2 regions of the Caulobacter sp. GW821-FHT10C03 genome follow, and region 1 is predicted to be linked to the other one. Evidence: predicted binding sites of a transcription regulator. Region 1 holds the regulator's gene; the other holds the start of a gene.

Region 1 (7,757 bases):
CGCCGCCGCCGGCCGCGCCCGGTGCCTACGACTTCGCCCGCGACGCCTGGTTCAACGGCGTGGGCGGCGTCGGCTTCGTGGTCGGCCAGATCGAGGAGACCGCGCTCGACCCGCCGCCCTGGCGGCTGCGCCTCTCCATGGCGGTCAACGCCGTGCGCTGGGATCTCGCCTCCCGCATCGTCGAGCGGCTGGGACCGGAGAGCGGCGGCATCGCCGCGGCCATGGTCACTGGCCACGAGGCCTGGGTGACGCCGGAGCAGACCGAGGCCATGCGCGCCTCGGGCCTGGCCCACATCCTCTCCATATCCGGCCTGCACATGGCCATCGTCGGCGGCTTCGTGTTCGCGGCCGTCCGTCTGCTGATCGCCGCCTGGCCGTGGGTCGCCCTGCGGGTCTCGGGCAAGAAGATCGCCGCCGTCGCCGGTCTCGCGGCCGTCGGCGCCTACCTGATCATCTCCGGCGCGCCGCCGCCGGCCCTGCGCGCGGCGATCACGGCCGCCGTGGCCTTCCTGGCGATCCTGGCCGACCGCCAGGCTGTCAGCCTGCACGGCCTGGCCCTGGCGGCCCTGATCATCCTGGTCGCCCAGCCCGAGTCGGCCGGGGCGCCCGGCTTCCAGATGTCGTTCGCCGCCACCGCCGCCCTGGTCGCCTTGGCCGAGGCCTGGCCGCGCCAGGCGCGTGAGATCTCCGTGCCCTGGCCGATCCGCTTCACCCAGGCGGCCATGGGCTGGATCGCCATCAGCGTCGGCGCCAGCTTCGTGGCCGGCATGGCCACCGGTCCGTTCGCCATGCAGCACTTCAACCGCGTCGCCGTCTGGGGGCTGCCGGCCAACCTGGCGGTCTCGCCGCTGTCGTCCTTCGTGATCATGCCGTTTCTGGCGGTCGGCGCCGTGCTGGAGCCGCTGGGCCTGGGCGCGCCGTTCCTGGCCGTGGCCGGTTGGGGCATCGACGCCATGACCGCCATCGCCCGCTGGTTCGCCAGCGCCCACGGCGCCCAGCAGGTTGTCGCCAGCGGCCCGCCCTTCACCCTGGCCCTGTCGTTCCTGGGCATCATGCTGCTTTGCCTGTGGAAGGGCCGGCTGCGCTGGCTGGGCGCGCCGCTGGCCCTGGCCGTCGCCCTCTGGCCGCGTCCGGCGCCGCCCGACCTGTGGATTTCCGCCGACGGCGCCACGGCCGCCGCGCGCCGGGGCGGGGAGGCGGTGCTGTTGCGCCCCGACGCCCGCCGCTTCGGCGCCGATCTCTGGGCCCGCCGCCGGGGTCTGACGCCCGTCGCCGGCAAGGACTTCGCCTGCGACCGCGTCTCCTGCGCGCCGCTCGCGTCGGCCCCGGTCGCCGCCAGCCTGTCCTGGACCCGCCGCGCGCCCGACTTCGCTGGTTTGCAGCGCCTTTGCGCCGGGGCGCAGGTGGTGGTGCTGCGCGGACACCGTCCCGCCGTCCTGCCGGCGGCCTGTCACGACGCCGTCGTGCTGGCGGGCGAGGATTTCGCGGCCGGCGGTTCGGCCGAGCTCTGGCGCCGCCGCGACGGCTGGTGGATCGTCTGGGCCCAGCCCCTGCGCGGCGCGCGACCCTGGGTGGCGACTGCTGACAGGAATGCGCAAGAACCGGGCGGATAGTCGCGGCCGGCGGCCGTAAGGACTCGCGCCCCGTACTGAAGGAAGACCCGATGACCGACGCCGCTGAGTTCGCCGCCAAGTTCGCCGCCCGCCGCGCCGCCTTCCGCGCTCTGCACGCCGACGGCTTCTTCGCCCTGCCCAATCCGTGGGACGCCGGCGGCGCGGTCCGGCTCCAGAAGCTCGGCTTCAAGGCCCTGGCCTCGACCAGCGCCGGCATGGCCTGGTCCTGGGGCCGCGCCGACGGCGAGGTCACGGTCGACGAGGTGCTGGAGCACCTGCGCGGGCTGGTCGCGGCCACCGACCTGCCGGTCAACGCCGACTTCGAGGCCGGCTTCGCCGACACCCCCGAAGGCGTCGCCGCCAATGTCGCCCGCGCCGTCGAGACCGGCGTCGCCGGCCTCTCGATCGAGGACCGCACAGGCAAGGACCTCTACGAGCTGCCCGAGGCCGTCGCCCGCATCGCCGCCGCCCGCGCCGCCATCGACGCCTCGGGCCAGGACGTGATCCTGGTTGGCCGCACCGAAGGCTTCCTGATCGGCCGCGACGACCTCGCCCCGACCATCGAGCGCCTGGTCGCCTATGCCGAGGCCGGCGCCGACTGCCTCTACGCGCCGGGCGTGACGAAGTACGACGACATCGCCGCCATCGTCGCGGCCGTGGCGCCCAAGCCGGTCAACGTGCTGCTGTGGGGGCCGGACATGAAGCTCGCCGACCTGCCGGGCCTGGGCGTGCGCCGCGCCAGCACCGGCGCGGCCCTGGCCGCGGCGGCCTGGGCCGGCTTCGACGCGGCGGCGAAAGCGCTGGCGGTCTAGAGGTCCAGCGACCAGGTCTGGTCGATCAGGTCGTGGCCGAACTGGCGGCCGGGCGCCTCGTGGGTCAGGGTGAAGCCGGCCTGCTCGTAGAGCCGGCGCGCGGCGGTCAGGACGCTGACGGTCCAGAGGTCCAGCCGCTGGTAGCCCAGCGCCCGGGCGCGTTCGACGCAGGTCTCGACCAGCCGCCGGCCGACGCCCAGGCCTCGGGCCTGCGCCTCCACATAGAGCAGCCGCAGCTTGGCCACGCCCGGCGCATCGCCGCGCACCAGGAAGATCGAGCCGACCATCCGGCCGCTGGCCTGCGCGATCCAGGCGTCGTCCCGGGCGGGATCGAAGTTGTGGTGGAAGTCGGCCAGGATGCCGGCCACCAGCGCCTCGTAGTCACCGTTCCAGCCGTATTCGCTGGCGTAGAGCACCGCCTGGCGCGAGGCGACCAGGCCCAGGTCGCCGGGGCGCAAGGCCCGCAGCACGACCTCGGGCGGACCGCCCTCGAACACCTCGTTGATCGCGCCGGCCGCCTCGAGCAGGCGCGCCCGCTGCAGCGGATGCAGCCCCTTGATCAGGGCGCCGACGCTGGCGCGGGTGTTGGCTTCGAGAGCGGCGAAGGTCGCGCGGCCTTCATCGGTCAGGCTCAGCAACTGGTGGCGGCCGTGCGCCGGGTTCTCGCGCGCCGTGACCAGGCCCCGTTCGGAAAAGCGCTTGATCGTACGGCTGACCTGGGCCGGATCCAGCCGCAGGGCGCGGGCGATGTCGGCGGCCATCGCGTCGGTCCGGTTGGCCAGCTCGTAGAGAACCCGCGCTTCGCTCAACGTGAAAGGGCTGCCGTCATAGCTGGCGTCCAGCAGGCCCAGGCGGCTGGTGTAGACGCGGTTGAAGGCGCGCAGGGTGGCGACGTCGGTGTCGTGGCGATCGGTCATGCGGCCTCCAATGTTGATTGCGTCAATATTGGAGATTTATTGACTGAGTCAACACTGGCCGGTCGGGCGCCATCGCCGCGCCCCCGAAACGGAAAAGGGCGCGACCTCGCGATCGCGCCCTCGAACCGTCGTGCCGGCCCAAGCTGTCAGTGATAGCGGCGGATCAGCCCCACCAGCTTGCCCTGCACCTCGACCTGGTCGGGGCCGAAGATGCGGGTCTCGTACTTGGGGTTGGCCGCTTCCAGGGCGATCGAGCCGCCCTTCTTGCGCAGGCGCTTCAGCGTGGCTTCCTCGCCGACCAGGGCGACGACGATCTCGCCGCTGTTGGCCGTGTCGCCCTTCCGGATGATCACATAGTCGCCGTCGAGGATGCCGGCCTCGATCATCGAGTCGCCCTGCACCTCGAGAACGTAGTGCTCGCCGCCGCCCAGCATGCTCTCGGGCACCGGCAGGCGGTCGCGCTCGTGCTGGATGGCGTCGATCGGCGTGCCGGCGGCGATGCGGCCCAGGATCGGCAGCTCGCGGCTGTCATTGGCGATCGGCAGGGTCGGGGCGGGCGCCGAAGGGGCGGGGCCGCCGCCTTCCAGCACCTGCGGCCGGAACGCCCCGCGCCCCTTGGGCGGGGCGGCCGTCGTGGCCTGCTGCGGCAGCTTCACCACCTCCAGCGCCCGGGCCCGGTGGGCCAGGCGGCGGATGAAGCCGCGCTCTTCCAGGGCGGTGATCAGCCGGTGGATGCCCGACTTCGACGCCAGGTCCAGGGCCTCCTTCATCTCGTCGAAGGAGGGGGAGACACCGGTCTCCTTGATCCGTTCGTGGATGAACATCAGCAGCTCGTGCTGCTTGCGGGTGAGCATGACGGCCTCGCAAGTCGTCGCGGAACAAACCGCAAACCTTGCGAATGTTCTCTAGGTGTTCTTGGTTAAGGTCAAGTGAATTACGGCGACCGGCGTTCTGCCAGTTCGTTCGCGCCGCTCATGTCAGGACCCAGGTCCTAAATGACTGATTTTACGTCGGATAAGTCCGCCGTTCTCAGTCGGCCGTGTCGGGCCGAGAAGGCGAACCAAGCTGTGATTTTCCGTAGACGGTCCGATTGGGCCGCGCCCGAAGCTCCGAGAATATGGCCGCCGAGACCGCGATTCCCGGACCCCAACCGCCGATTCACAGCCGCTGGAACGACCGATTCCATCGCGGGCCGGCGCCGCTTTCCCACGAGAACACCACCATCTCGGCGCGGCCGACCAGGTTCTCGAACGGCACGAAGCCCATGCCGATCTGCGCCGGCAGATTGGCGTCCACCGCCGGGTTCCAGGCGCAGCGGGCCTGGCCGGCCGGAATCGGGCCCGGGTCGAAGCGGCTGTCGAGCGAGTTGTCGCGATTGTCGCCCATCATGAAGTAGCAGCCCTCGGGCACGCGATAGACGGCGGTGTTGCCGGCCGCCGTGCGCGGGCCGTAGCTGTTGGCCAGATGCGTCTTGCCGCCCGGCAGGGTCTCGACGAAGCGCTCGGCGGGCAGCACGCCGAACGGGGTGTCCTCCATCCGCGTCCCCAGGGACTGTTGAACCACCGGCGCGCCGTTGATGCGCAGCACCCCGTCCACCACCTGCAGCTCGTCGCCCGGCAGGCCGATCAGGCGCTTGATGACGTCGGTGCGGCCGTCGCCCGGCTTCTTGAACACCACCACGTCGCCGCGTTGCGGTTCGCGGCCCATCAGCCGGCCATGGCCGATCTGCGGGCTGAACGGCGCCGAATGGCGGCTCCAGCCATAGGCGAACTTGTTGACCAGGATGCGGTCGCCGACCAGCAGGGTCGGCTCCATCGAGCCCGACGGGATCACGAACGGCTGGCACAGCACCGTGCGCGGCACGAGCACGATGGCCGCCGTCAGCGCCAGGGTCCTGGCCCAGTCGATCAGATGCGCGCCCAGTTTCGAGCGAAGCGACGTCTTGCCGGCGGTCATGCGAAAAGCCCCTCGATGTCGAACACCGAGGGGCATTGAGAAGCGCGAGCTTGGCCGAAACGTGGCCGAGCGCCGTTATGGGAAGTCTAGCCGATCAGCTCGCGCGTCGCGGCCGTGACGTCGGCCTGGCGCATCAGGCTTTCGCCGACCAGCATGGCGGTGGCCCCGCAGGCCTCCATCCGCACCACGTCGGCATGGGTGAAGAGGCCGCTTTCGGTGACCAGCAGCGAGCCGGCGGGGGCCAGCTTGGCCAGGCGCTCGGTGACGGCCAGGTCGACGACGAAGCTCTTGAGGTCGCGGTTGTTGACGCCGAACAGCGTCGCGCCCAACTGGCCAGCGCGCTCGGTCTCGGCCTCGTCGTGCACCTCGACCAGGGCGTCCATGCCCAGGCGCGCGGCCTCGGCCATCAGTTCGGCGGCCAGCGCATCGTCGATCATCGCCAGGATCACCAGTATGGCGTCGGCGCCCAGGGCGCGGCTCTCGGCCACCTGCCACGGGTCGACCAGGAAATCCTTGCGGATGCAGGGCAGGGCGGTCGCCGCCCGGGCGGCCACCAGGTATTCGTCGGCGCCCTGGAAGCTCGGGCCGTCGGTCAGCACGGAAAGACAGGCCGCGCCGCCGTCCTCATAGGCCTTGGCCAGCGCCGGCGGATCGAAGTCGGCGCGGATCAGGCCCTTGGACGGCGAGGCCTTCTTGATCTCGGCGATCAGCGACAGCTTGCCCGGCGCATGCTTGGCTTCCAGCGCCGCCTTGAAGCCGCGCGGCGCCGAAGCGGTCTTGGCGGCGGCCTCGACCTCGGCCTGCGAGCGCACGGCCTTGCGGCCGGCGACGTCCTCGCGCTTGTAGTCGGCGATCTTGGCGAGAATGTCGGTCATGCGGTCACAGGTTCGGCGTTGGTGGCGGCCACGAGGCCGGCGAGGGCGGCCTTGGCGCGGCCGTCGTCAAGCACGGCCCCGGCCAGCTCAACGCCTTCGCGCAGAGTCTCGACCTTGTCGGCCACCAGGAAGGCGGCGGCGGCGTTGAGCAGCACGATGTCGCGATAGGCGCCGGTCTCGCCGTCGAGCAGGCGGGTCAGGGCCGCGGCGTTGAAGGCCGGATCGCCGCCGGTGATCTCGGCCAGCGAGGCGCGCTGCAGGCCCACGGCCTCAGGCGTGATGGTGAAGAGGCGGATCGCCCCCTCGCGCCATTCGGCCACCTCGGTCTCGCCGGTGATAGTCAGCTCGTCCATGCCGCCGCCGTGCACGGACCAGGCGCGTTCGGCGCCCAGGGCTCCGAGCGCGCGGGCGATCGGCTCGACGAAGCGCGGGGCCGAGACACCGACCACCTGCCGCTTGGCGCCGGCCGGATTGGTCAGCGGACCCAAGAGGTTGAAGATCGTGCGGAAGCCCAGCTGCTGGCGGATCGGCGCCACGTGCTTCATCGCCCCGTGGTGCGACTGGGCGAACAGGAAGCAGATGCCGGCGCTGTCGAGCGCGGCGCGCTGCTGGACCAGGGTCGCGTCGATATTGACGCCCAGGGCCGCCAGCACGTCGGCGGTGCCCGACTTGCTCGTCACCGCGCGGTTGCCGTGCTTGGCCACCTTCAGGCCGCCGCCGGCGGCGACGAAGCCCACGGCGGTGGAGATGTTCAGGGTGTGCAGGCCGTCGCCCCCGGTGCCGCAGACGTCGACCACGTCATACGGGTGCTCAAGGTGCACGGCGGCGCGGCGCATGGCGCGGGCGCAGGCGGCGATCTCGCCCACGGTCTCGCCGCGCAGCCGCATGGCGGTCACCGCCGCGGCCACCTGGGCCGGGGTCGGCTCGCCGCGCAGGCAGGCGCTGAAGAAGACCTCGGCGTCGTCTTCCGAAAGGGTCTGGCCGTCGGCCAGCTTGGCCAGCAGAGGCTTGAAGGCGTCGGACATGTGCTTGGCCCCGTCCTAGACCCAGATCTGGGCGTCGCGGCGCACGCCGGCCAGGTCGAGGAAGTTGGCCAGCAACTGGTGGCCGCCCTCGGTGGCGATGGATTCGGGGTGGAACTGCACGCCGTGCACCGGGCGGGTGCGGTGCTGCACGCCCATGATCTCGCCGTCGGCGGTCCAGGCGGTGACCTCCAGCTCGGCCGGCAGGTCTTCGCGGCGCACGGCCAGGCTGTGATAGCGGGTGGCGGTGAACGGGTCGGGCAGGTCCTTGAAGATGCCCTTGTTGGCGTGACGGATCGGGCTGGTCTTGCCGTGCATGACCTCCTTGGCCCGCACCACTTCGCCGCCATACGCTTGCCCAATGGCCTGGTGGCCCAGGCACACGCCCAGGATCGCCAGATCGTCGGGCGCGCCGCGCAGCAGCGGCAGGCAGATGCCGGCCTGGTCGGGGGCCTTGGGACCTGGCGACAGCAGAACCGCCTGCGGCTTCAGGCCCAGGGCCTCCTGCACCGTCAGGTCGTCGTTGCGATGGACGACGGTCTCGGCCCCCAGCTCGTTCAGG
Region 2 (7,757 bases), on a different contig from region 1:
TAGAAGCTGGTGCGGTCGAGCAGCACGTCGACGGTCTGGCCGGCCGAAGCAGCCTCGACCTCGGCGCCGTCGGCGACGATAGCCTTCACCACGCCGGTGGTCTCGGTGGTCTCGTAGCCGACGAAGTCGGTGGCGCCGGCCTTTTCCTTGATCGAGAACCAGGCGGCGGCCGCGCCCTGCTGGCCCGAACCGGCCCAGTTGGCGCGAGCCATCTGGCGCTGGCGGTCCATGGCCACGTCGAAGCCGTCGGTGTCGACCGTGATGCCCTTGGCGCGCACGGCGTCCTGCGTCAGGTCGAGCGGGAAACCGTAGGTGTCGTAGAGCTTGAAGGCGGTCTCGCCGTCCAGCACGCCGCCGCTTTCGAGCCCGGCGGTAGCTTCGTCAAGAAGCCCCATGCCGCGGCCCAGGGTGACGCGGAAGCGCTCTTCTTCCTGGCGCAGGGTCTCGACGATCGAGGCCTCGGCGCGGCGCAGTTCCGGATAGGCCTGGCCCATCTCGGCCACCAGGGTCGGGGCCAGACGGTGCATCAGGGGCTCTTGCGCGCCCAGCAGATAGGCGTGGCGCATGGCCCGGCGCATGATCCGGCGCAGCACGTAGCCGCGGCCTTCGTTCGACGGGGTGACGCCGTCGGCCAGCAGGAACGACGACGAGCGCAGGTGGTCGGCGATGACCCGGTGCGACGGAGCCTGGTCGCCCTCGGCCTTCACCCCGGTCAGCTCGACCGAAGCGGCGATCAGGGCCTTGAACAGGTCGATGTCGTAGTTGTCGTGCTGGCCTTGCAGGACGGCGGCGATGCGCTCCAGGCCCATGCCGGTGTCGATCGAGGGCTTGGGCAGCGACAGGCGCTCGCCGCCGGCCAGCTGCTCGAACTGCATGAACACCAGGTTCCAGATCTCGATGAAGCGGTCGCCGTCTTCATCGGGGCTGCCCGGAGGGCCGCCGAAGATGCCTTCGCCGTGGTCGTAGAAGATTTCCGAACACGGGCCGCAGGGGCCGGTGTCGCCCATGGACCAGAAGTTGTCGCTGGTCGGGATGCGGATGATCTTGTCGTCGGACAGGCCGGCGATCTTCTTCCACAGGTCCGCCGCCTCGTCGTCGGTGTGGTAGACCGTGACCAGCAGCTTGTCCTTGGGCAGGGCGAACTCGCCGGTCAGCAGGGTCCAGGCGTGGGTGATCGCCTGTTCCTTGAAGTAGTCGCCGAACGAGAAGTTGCCGAGCATCTCGAAGAAGGTGTGGTGGCGGGCGGTGTAGCCGACGTTGTCCAGGTCGTTGTGCTTGCCGCCGGCGCGGACGCACTTCTGCGAGCTGGCCGCGCGCGGATGCGCGGGGGTCTCGGCGCCGGTGAAGACGTTCTTGAACGGCACCATGCCCGCATTGACGAACAGCAGGGTCGGATCGTTCTGCGGCACCAGCGGCGCCGACGGCGTGACGGCGTGGTCGGCCTTGCCGAAGTAGTCGAGGAAGGTGCTGCGGATCTCGTTGAGGCTAGGCATCGTCGTCTCGGGAATCTCGAAAGGTCCGGTGTCGGCCGGAAGTCGGCGCTGCATAGCGCGGTTTCAAGATTTGTGGAAATCGAACCTGGGATGTGACCGGTTTCGGACGGCGCGCCGCTGGCCGGGCTCGGCGTGGTCGCGCTATGGGACTCGGGGGCGACGCGGGGGACGCGGGATGGTCGATCGAAATCTTGGCGTGACGCGGCGGCCGCGCCCCGCCCGCACCGCCGGCGAGGTGCGGGTCGAGGGCCGCAGGCCGCCACCCTGGCCGCTGCGGCTGATGCTGGCGGTCGCCATCGTCTCGCCGCTGTTCAGCCTCTGGTGGGAGGCCGAGCACAAGGCCGAGGTCGAGATCGAGCAGGCCGGCGAGTGGAGCCTGGACGGCGAGCCCTGCCCGGCCAGCACCGCCGCCGACTTCGCGGCGGCCTCGCGGCGCGCGCCGATGACCACGGCCTTCGACGCGGTGCGGCTGTCGCGCCGGGCCGGCCACGTGCGGTGCGCCCGCCACGTCTATCGCCTGGACGGCGGCAAGCAGGAGGCTCAGGTCTGCGACTTCACCAGCCCCGGCGCCCTGGCGGTCGCGAGCCCCAAGACCGTGGTCTATTACACCGCCCCGGGTTCGGCCCGGGTGGCGGTGATCGACGGCCAGCCGCGCTGCGTGCAGACCGCGCGCTTCCGAATGGGGCAGTGACGGCAGGCGAGGAGCGACATTCCCCGGCTCGCCCCAACCCGTTCCTCCCCGCGAAGGCGGGGGTCCAAGCTGGTTTTCAGGATGAGGCGGGGCGGCGGATCACCTGCGGCCTCGGCTTTCCCCCTTCGCGGGGACCCTCGGTGAAAAGGGACAGAGTTTCCCGACGGCGTCCGGCCTGACGCCGTAGCTCGGCAGGTCCGTCTCTCTATTCGTCTATTGGCGTACGCATCCCGCCGCTCCTACTGTCGCCGGGCGGGAGGACCAGGATGGACGCTGCGGAGATTGGGGAACGACCGGGGGCCGTACGGGTCGATGGACGCGCCAGGCGCGGCGTCTGGATCTTCTGGGCGGCGATCGCCCTCGCCATCGCCGCGCCGCTGATCGTCTTCGTCGCCTGGAAGCAGCGCGAGGCCGCCGGCGCCGCCGAGGCCTATTGGAGCCTGGCGGGAACGCCCTGCCCGGTCCTGACCCAGGCCGCCTTCGAGGCCCGGCAACGCAAGCCGATGGCCTTCGCCTTTGACAGTCTCAGCGTGGCGCGCGGCGCCGGCCACATGGAATGCACCCACCGGACCTACGCCCAGGCCGGCGGCAAACGCGAGGCGCCGGTCTGCGACTTCAGCGGCCCGATCGCCCTGGCGGTCGGCGTCGGCGGGCGGCAGGCCTTCTATGCGCCGACGGGATCGGCGCGGGTGGCCGTGATCGACGGCGCGCCGGTATGCGTGCAGCGGCCGTGGACGAAGATCGGGAACTGAGGGGGCTGGGGCTTCTACTCATCTGACGGAATTCGGCAGACGCTCTGGAAGCTGAAAACGGCCCCCCTCCGGCCCTCCGGGCCACCTCCCCCAGAGGGGGAGGATCTGATCCGGCGCCGCGCCAGGAAGATGCTCCCCCTCTGGGGGGAGCTGTCGCGGAGCGACTGAGGGGGAAGGCCAGCGCCCTGCGGCGGTCGCCCCCTCCGTCACGGCGCGTTTCGCGCCGCGCCACCTCCCCCGCTTTGCGGGGGAGGACAAACGAAATCGGACGCCTGGCATGGGGTCCAGGCGTCCGGGGATCGCGGCCGTCGTGGCGGTGTAGGTCCGCCGCGGGCGTATGGCGGGGTCGCCCTCGGCGGGCGGCGGCCGCGAAACTCGGAGCAGGCGCGCCCCGAGCTGTCTCTTATTCTTCCTCGCCGTCCTCGGGACCGCCGACCAGCAGCTCTTCCTCGATCTTCTGCGAGGCCTTGCGCACGGCCATCTCGATCTCGTTGGCCAGGTCCTTGTTGTTCTTGAGGAACTCGCGGACGTTGTCGCGGCCCTGGCCGATGCGCTGGCTGTTGTAGGAGAACCAGGAGCCGGCCTTGTCGATGATGCCGCCCTTGACGCCCAGGTCGATGATCTCGCCCAGCTTGGAGATGCCCTCGCCGTACATGATGTCGAACTCGACCTCGCGGAACGGCGGGGCCACCTTGTTCTTCACCACCTTGACGCGGACGTTGTTGCCGATGATCTCGTCGCGGTTCTTGACCGAGCCGGTGCGGCGGATGTCCAGGCGCACCGAGGCGTAGAACTTCAGCGCGTTGCCGCCCGTGGTCGTTTCCGGGCTGCCGTACATCACCCCGATCTTGTGACGGATCTGGTTGATGAAGATGACGATGGTGTTGGCCTTGTTGATCGAGCCGGTCAGCTTGCGCAGCGCCTGGCTCATCAGACGGGCCTGGAGGCCGGGCAGGCTGTCGCCCATCTCGCCTTCGATTTCGGCCTTCGGGGTCAGGGCGGCCACGGAGTCGACCACGACGATGTCGACCGCGCCCGAGCGCACCAGGGTGTCGGTGATCTCCAGAGCCTGCTCGCCGTTGTCCGGCTGCGAGACCAGCAGGTTGTCGAGATTGACGCCCAGCTTGAAGGCGTAGCCCGGATCCAGCGCGTGCTCGGCGTCGACGAAGGCGGCGGTGCCGCCGGCCTTCTGGACCTCGGCGACGACGTGCAGGGCCAGGGTGGTCTTGCCCGAGCTTTCGGGGCCGTAGATCTCGATCACCCGGCCCTTGGGCAGGCCGCCGATGCCCAGCGCGATGTCCAGGCCGAGCGAGCCGGTGGAGACCGACTCCATCTCGACCTTGCCCTTTTCGCCCAGCTTCATCACCGAGCCCTTGCCGAAGGCCCGATCGATCTGCGCCAGGGCCGCTTCTAGCGCCCGCGCCTTGTCGCCTTCTTCCTTGCCCACGAGTTTCAAAGCCGCCTGACTGGTCATTGGATGATCCGCCTTATTCCATGATTCCGACCGTCCGGCCGGAAGTTCGAGCGCCTCGGCGCCCACCGCCTGTGGAATGATTAATGCGTACACATTTTGTTCTATGTTCGCAAGATGTTCTTTTTCGGTCCGGCGCGCCCGCCGTACCTGCCTGCGACGGGCGGTCGCAGCCCCATCGGCGACCCGCCCCCGTGCACGGGTCTTTAAGCTAAGGCGCGCAAGCTGCCCCACCTCTGGGGAGCTCTGCCTTGTCGATCGATCCGCGCCGCCTGCTGGGACTGGCCTTCGCCAGCGCCGACCTATTGCTGGAACTCGAGGGCGACCGGGTCAGCCTCGCCCTGGGCGCGGCGCAAAAGATCATGGGCAAGCCTGAAACCTCCTTGATCGGCCGCGTCTGGCGCGACCTGTTCACCGCCGCGGACCGCCCGCTGATGGACGCCGCGCTCTATGCTCTCGACGAGGGCCAGCGCCGGGGTCCGGTCACCGTCCGCGTCGCCGGGGAGCCGGAGCGCTTCGTTGGAGTCACTCTGCGCGCCCTCCCCGACAATTTCGGTCGCACCTCCATCGCGGTCACCGCCGCCCGCGCGCCCGCGGGAGGCCTCGACGCCGCCGGCCTGCGCCCGCGCGAGAATTTCGAGGAGATCGCCAAGGGCCTGTTTGAAGCCGCGCGGGTCACCGGGCTCGAGCTGGAACTGGCCATGGTCGAGTTCGCCGGCCTGTCGGCCCTGCGCGAAGGCCTGAACGCGCCCGACGCCCTGGCGCTGGACATGAAGATCGCCGGCGCCGTGCGGGCCGAGTCCCACGCCGGCGCCATGGCCACCCAGGTCTCTCCCGAGCGCTACGCCCTGCTGCGCGCCAAGGACGACCGCCCCGAGGCCCTGGCCGCCCGCCTGACCAAGATCGCCGCCCTCGACGCCAGCGCCCACGTCGTGCCGCTGGACGGCGGGACCTCGTCGCGCGGCCTGCGCGCCCTGCGCTACGCCCTCGACGACTTCCTGCGCGAGGGCCTCAAGGACACCCCGCCGCTGACCCTGTCCGAAGCGATGAACCGCTCGGTCAAGCGCACCCTGGCCCGCGCCGGGGCCCTGGGCGCGGCCGTCAGCCAGCGCCGCTTCACCCTGGCCTACCAGCCCGTGGTCGACCTTTCGAACGGCCAGGCCCACCACCACGAGGCGCTGGTCCGCTTCGAGGACGGCGCCAGCCCCTTCGCCCTGATCCGCATGGCCGAGGAGTTCGACATCATCGAGGAGCTGGACCACGCCATCGCCGAGCAGGCGGTGCGCCGGATCGCCTCGGACCGCAGCGGCGCGGTGAAGCTGGCCGTCAACGTCTCGGGCCGCACCATCGTCAGCGAGACCTTCGTCGATCACATCAACCGCCTGCTGACCCAGACTCCGGCCGCCAGGGGCAAGCTGATCTTCGAGGTCACCGAGACCAGCGCCATCGACGACCTGCCCCGCGCCAACCGCCACATCCAGGCCCTGCGCGGCCTGGGCTCGCTGGTCTGCCTGGACGACTTCGGGGCCGGCGCGGCCTCGTTCGCCTACCTCCAGGAACTGACCCTCGACATCGTCAAGATCGACGGCCGCTACGTGCGCGAACTGGCCGGCAACAGCCGCGACGGCGCCATGGTGCGCCGCCTGGTCGAGCTGTGCCGCGACCTCGACGTGCGCACCGTCGCCGAGATGGTCGAGACCGCCGAGGTCGAGGACGTGGTCCGCAAGGCCGGCGTCGACTTCGCCCAGGGCTGGCTCTACGGCAAGCCGGCCGACCAGCCGCAGCCCTCGCAGAAGCCCTTGGCCGTCACCCCGATGGCCCGACGCGCTGGCGTGTCGGAAGGCTGGGGCTGAAAAACTCTACCCTGATCGCGTGGAACCGTTGATCGCGCCAAGCGTCTTAAGCCTCTAGTCGATAGGCGCGTCGGCTATCCGACGCCGCCGGTGATTGAGGGGGGCCTCAAGTTTCGCATGGACGCCGCCGATCCGGCGGAGCGTGAGGCCGATCGCCTCGCGGCGCTCCGCCGTTACGACATTCTGGACACCCCGCGCGAGGCGGCCTTCGACGAGATCGTCGCCCTGGCGGCCGAGATCTGCGGCGCGCCCATCGCCGTCGTCAACCTGATCGACGAGCACCGTCAGTTCTTCAAGGCCGAGGTGGGCCTGGGCGTGCGCGAGACGCCGCTGGAGACGTCGTTCTGCGCCAAGGCCATCTTGGAAGACGACTTCCTGCTGGTGCCCGACGCCACGCGCGACCACCGCTTCGACGGCAATCCGCTGGTCACCGGCGAGCCGCACCTGCGGTTCTACGCCGGCGCCCTGCTGAAGACCGCCGAGGGCCTGCCGATCGGCACGCTGTGCGTGCTCGACACCGCGCCCAAGGAACTGTCGCCCCTGCAGCAGCGCACCCTGCAGGTGCTGGCCCGGCAGGTGATGAACCAGCTCGACCTGCGGCTTTCGCTGCAGCATCGGGCCCAGAGCGAGCAGCTCTACCGCACCCTTTTCGACTCGATGGACGAGGGTTTCTGCATCATCGAGTTCTTCGACGGTCCGCACGGACCGCTCAGCGACTACGTCCACGTCGACGCCAACGCCGCCTACGCCCGCCACGCCGGCATCCCCGAGGTGGTCGGCCAGAAGCTGCGCGAGATGGTGGGCGACGAGGCCGACGCCTGGGTGGCGCGCTACGGGCAGGTGCTGCGCACCGGCCAGCCGATCCGCTTCGAGCAGGAGCTGGTGGCCACCGGCCGCTACCTTTCGCTGTCGGCCTTCCGCATCGAGCCGCCCGAGCGCAGGCAGGTGGCGGTGCTGTTCCAGGACGTCACCGAGCGCCGCCGGGCCGAGCTGGCCCTGCGCCAGCTGAACGAGACCCTGGAGCAGCGGGTGGCCTCGGCCCTGGCCGAGCGCCGGGTGCTGGCCGACGCGATGGAGGGCGCCAACGCCTTCATCCAGGTCGCCGACCAGGACTTCCGCTGGCTGGCCATCAACAGCGCCGCGGCCGACGAGTTCGAGCGGGTGTTCGGCGTGGCGCCCCATGTCGGCGACAGCATGCTCGACCTGCTGGACGACCAGCCCGAAAACCGCGAGCAGGTGCGCGCGGTCTGGTCCCGCGCCCTGGCCGGCGAGGAGTTCGTCGCGGTCGAGGCCTATGGCGATCCCGCCGGCTACCGTCGCTATTCCGAGATGCGCTTCGGCGTGCTGCGCGACGAGGCTGGCGTCCAGGCCGGCGCCTATCAGTTCGTCTACGACGTCACCGAGCGCCTGGCCGAGCAGGACCGCCTGCGCGAGGCCGAGGACGCCCTGCGCCAGGCCCAGAAGATGGAGGCCGTCGGCCAGCTGACCGGAGGCCTG

Evidence for each region. Region 1 encodes LexA, which represses DNA repair genes until DNA is damaged. Its sites were predicted from a motif close to ATGTTCNCNANNTGTTCT; they were not measured.
Region 2: recA (recombinase RecA) is a predicted target of LexA. The motif match lies at 4,514-4,531, and genes of this name have one in related genera.

The regions. Positions count from the first base shown of each region.
Region 1 covers NZ_JBWKNI010000015.1:117,486-125,242, forward strand. The annotation lists gene AC07NG_RS18650 (ComEC/Rec2 family competence protein) at 1-1,613, shown strand, start outside; gene AC07NG_RS18655 (isocitrate lyase/PEP mutase family protein) at 1,664-2,425, shown strand; gene AC07NG_RS18660 (bifunctional helix-turn-helix transcriptional regulator/GNAT family N-acetyltransferase) at 2,422-3,342, opposite strand; gene lexA (transcriptional repressor LexA) at 3,489-4,196, opposite strand; gene lepB (signal peptidase I) at 4,501-5,298, opposite strand; gene trpC (indole-3-glycerol phosphate synthase TrpC) at 5,385-6,173, opposite strand; gene trpD (anthranilate phosphoribosyltransferase) at 6,170-7,198, opposite strand; gene AC07NG_RS18685 (anthranilate synthase component II) at 7,214-7,757, opposite strand, start outside.
Region 2 covers NZ_JBWKNI010000001.1:11,258-19,014, reverse strand. The annotation lists gene alaS (alanine--tRNA ligase) at 1-1,493, opposite strand, end outside; gene AC07NG_RS00070 (hypothetical protein) at 1,669-2,184, shown strand; gene AC07NG_RS00065 (hypothetical protein) at 2,451-2,936, shown strand; gene recA (recombinase RecA) at 3,340-4,410, opposite strand; gene AC07NG_RS00055 (EAL domain-containing protein) at 4,659-6,260, shown strand; partial or broken gene AC07NG_RS00050 (PAS domain-containing protein) at 6,405-7,757, shown strand, end outside.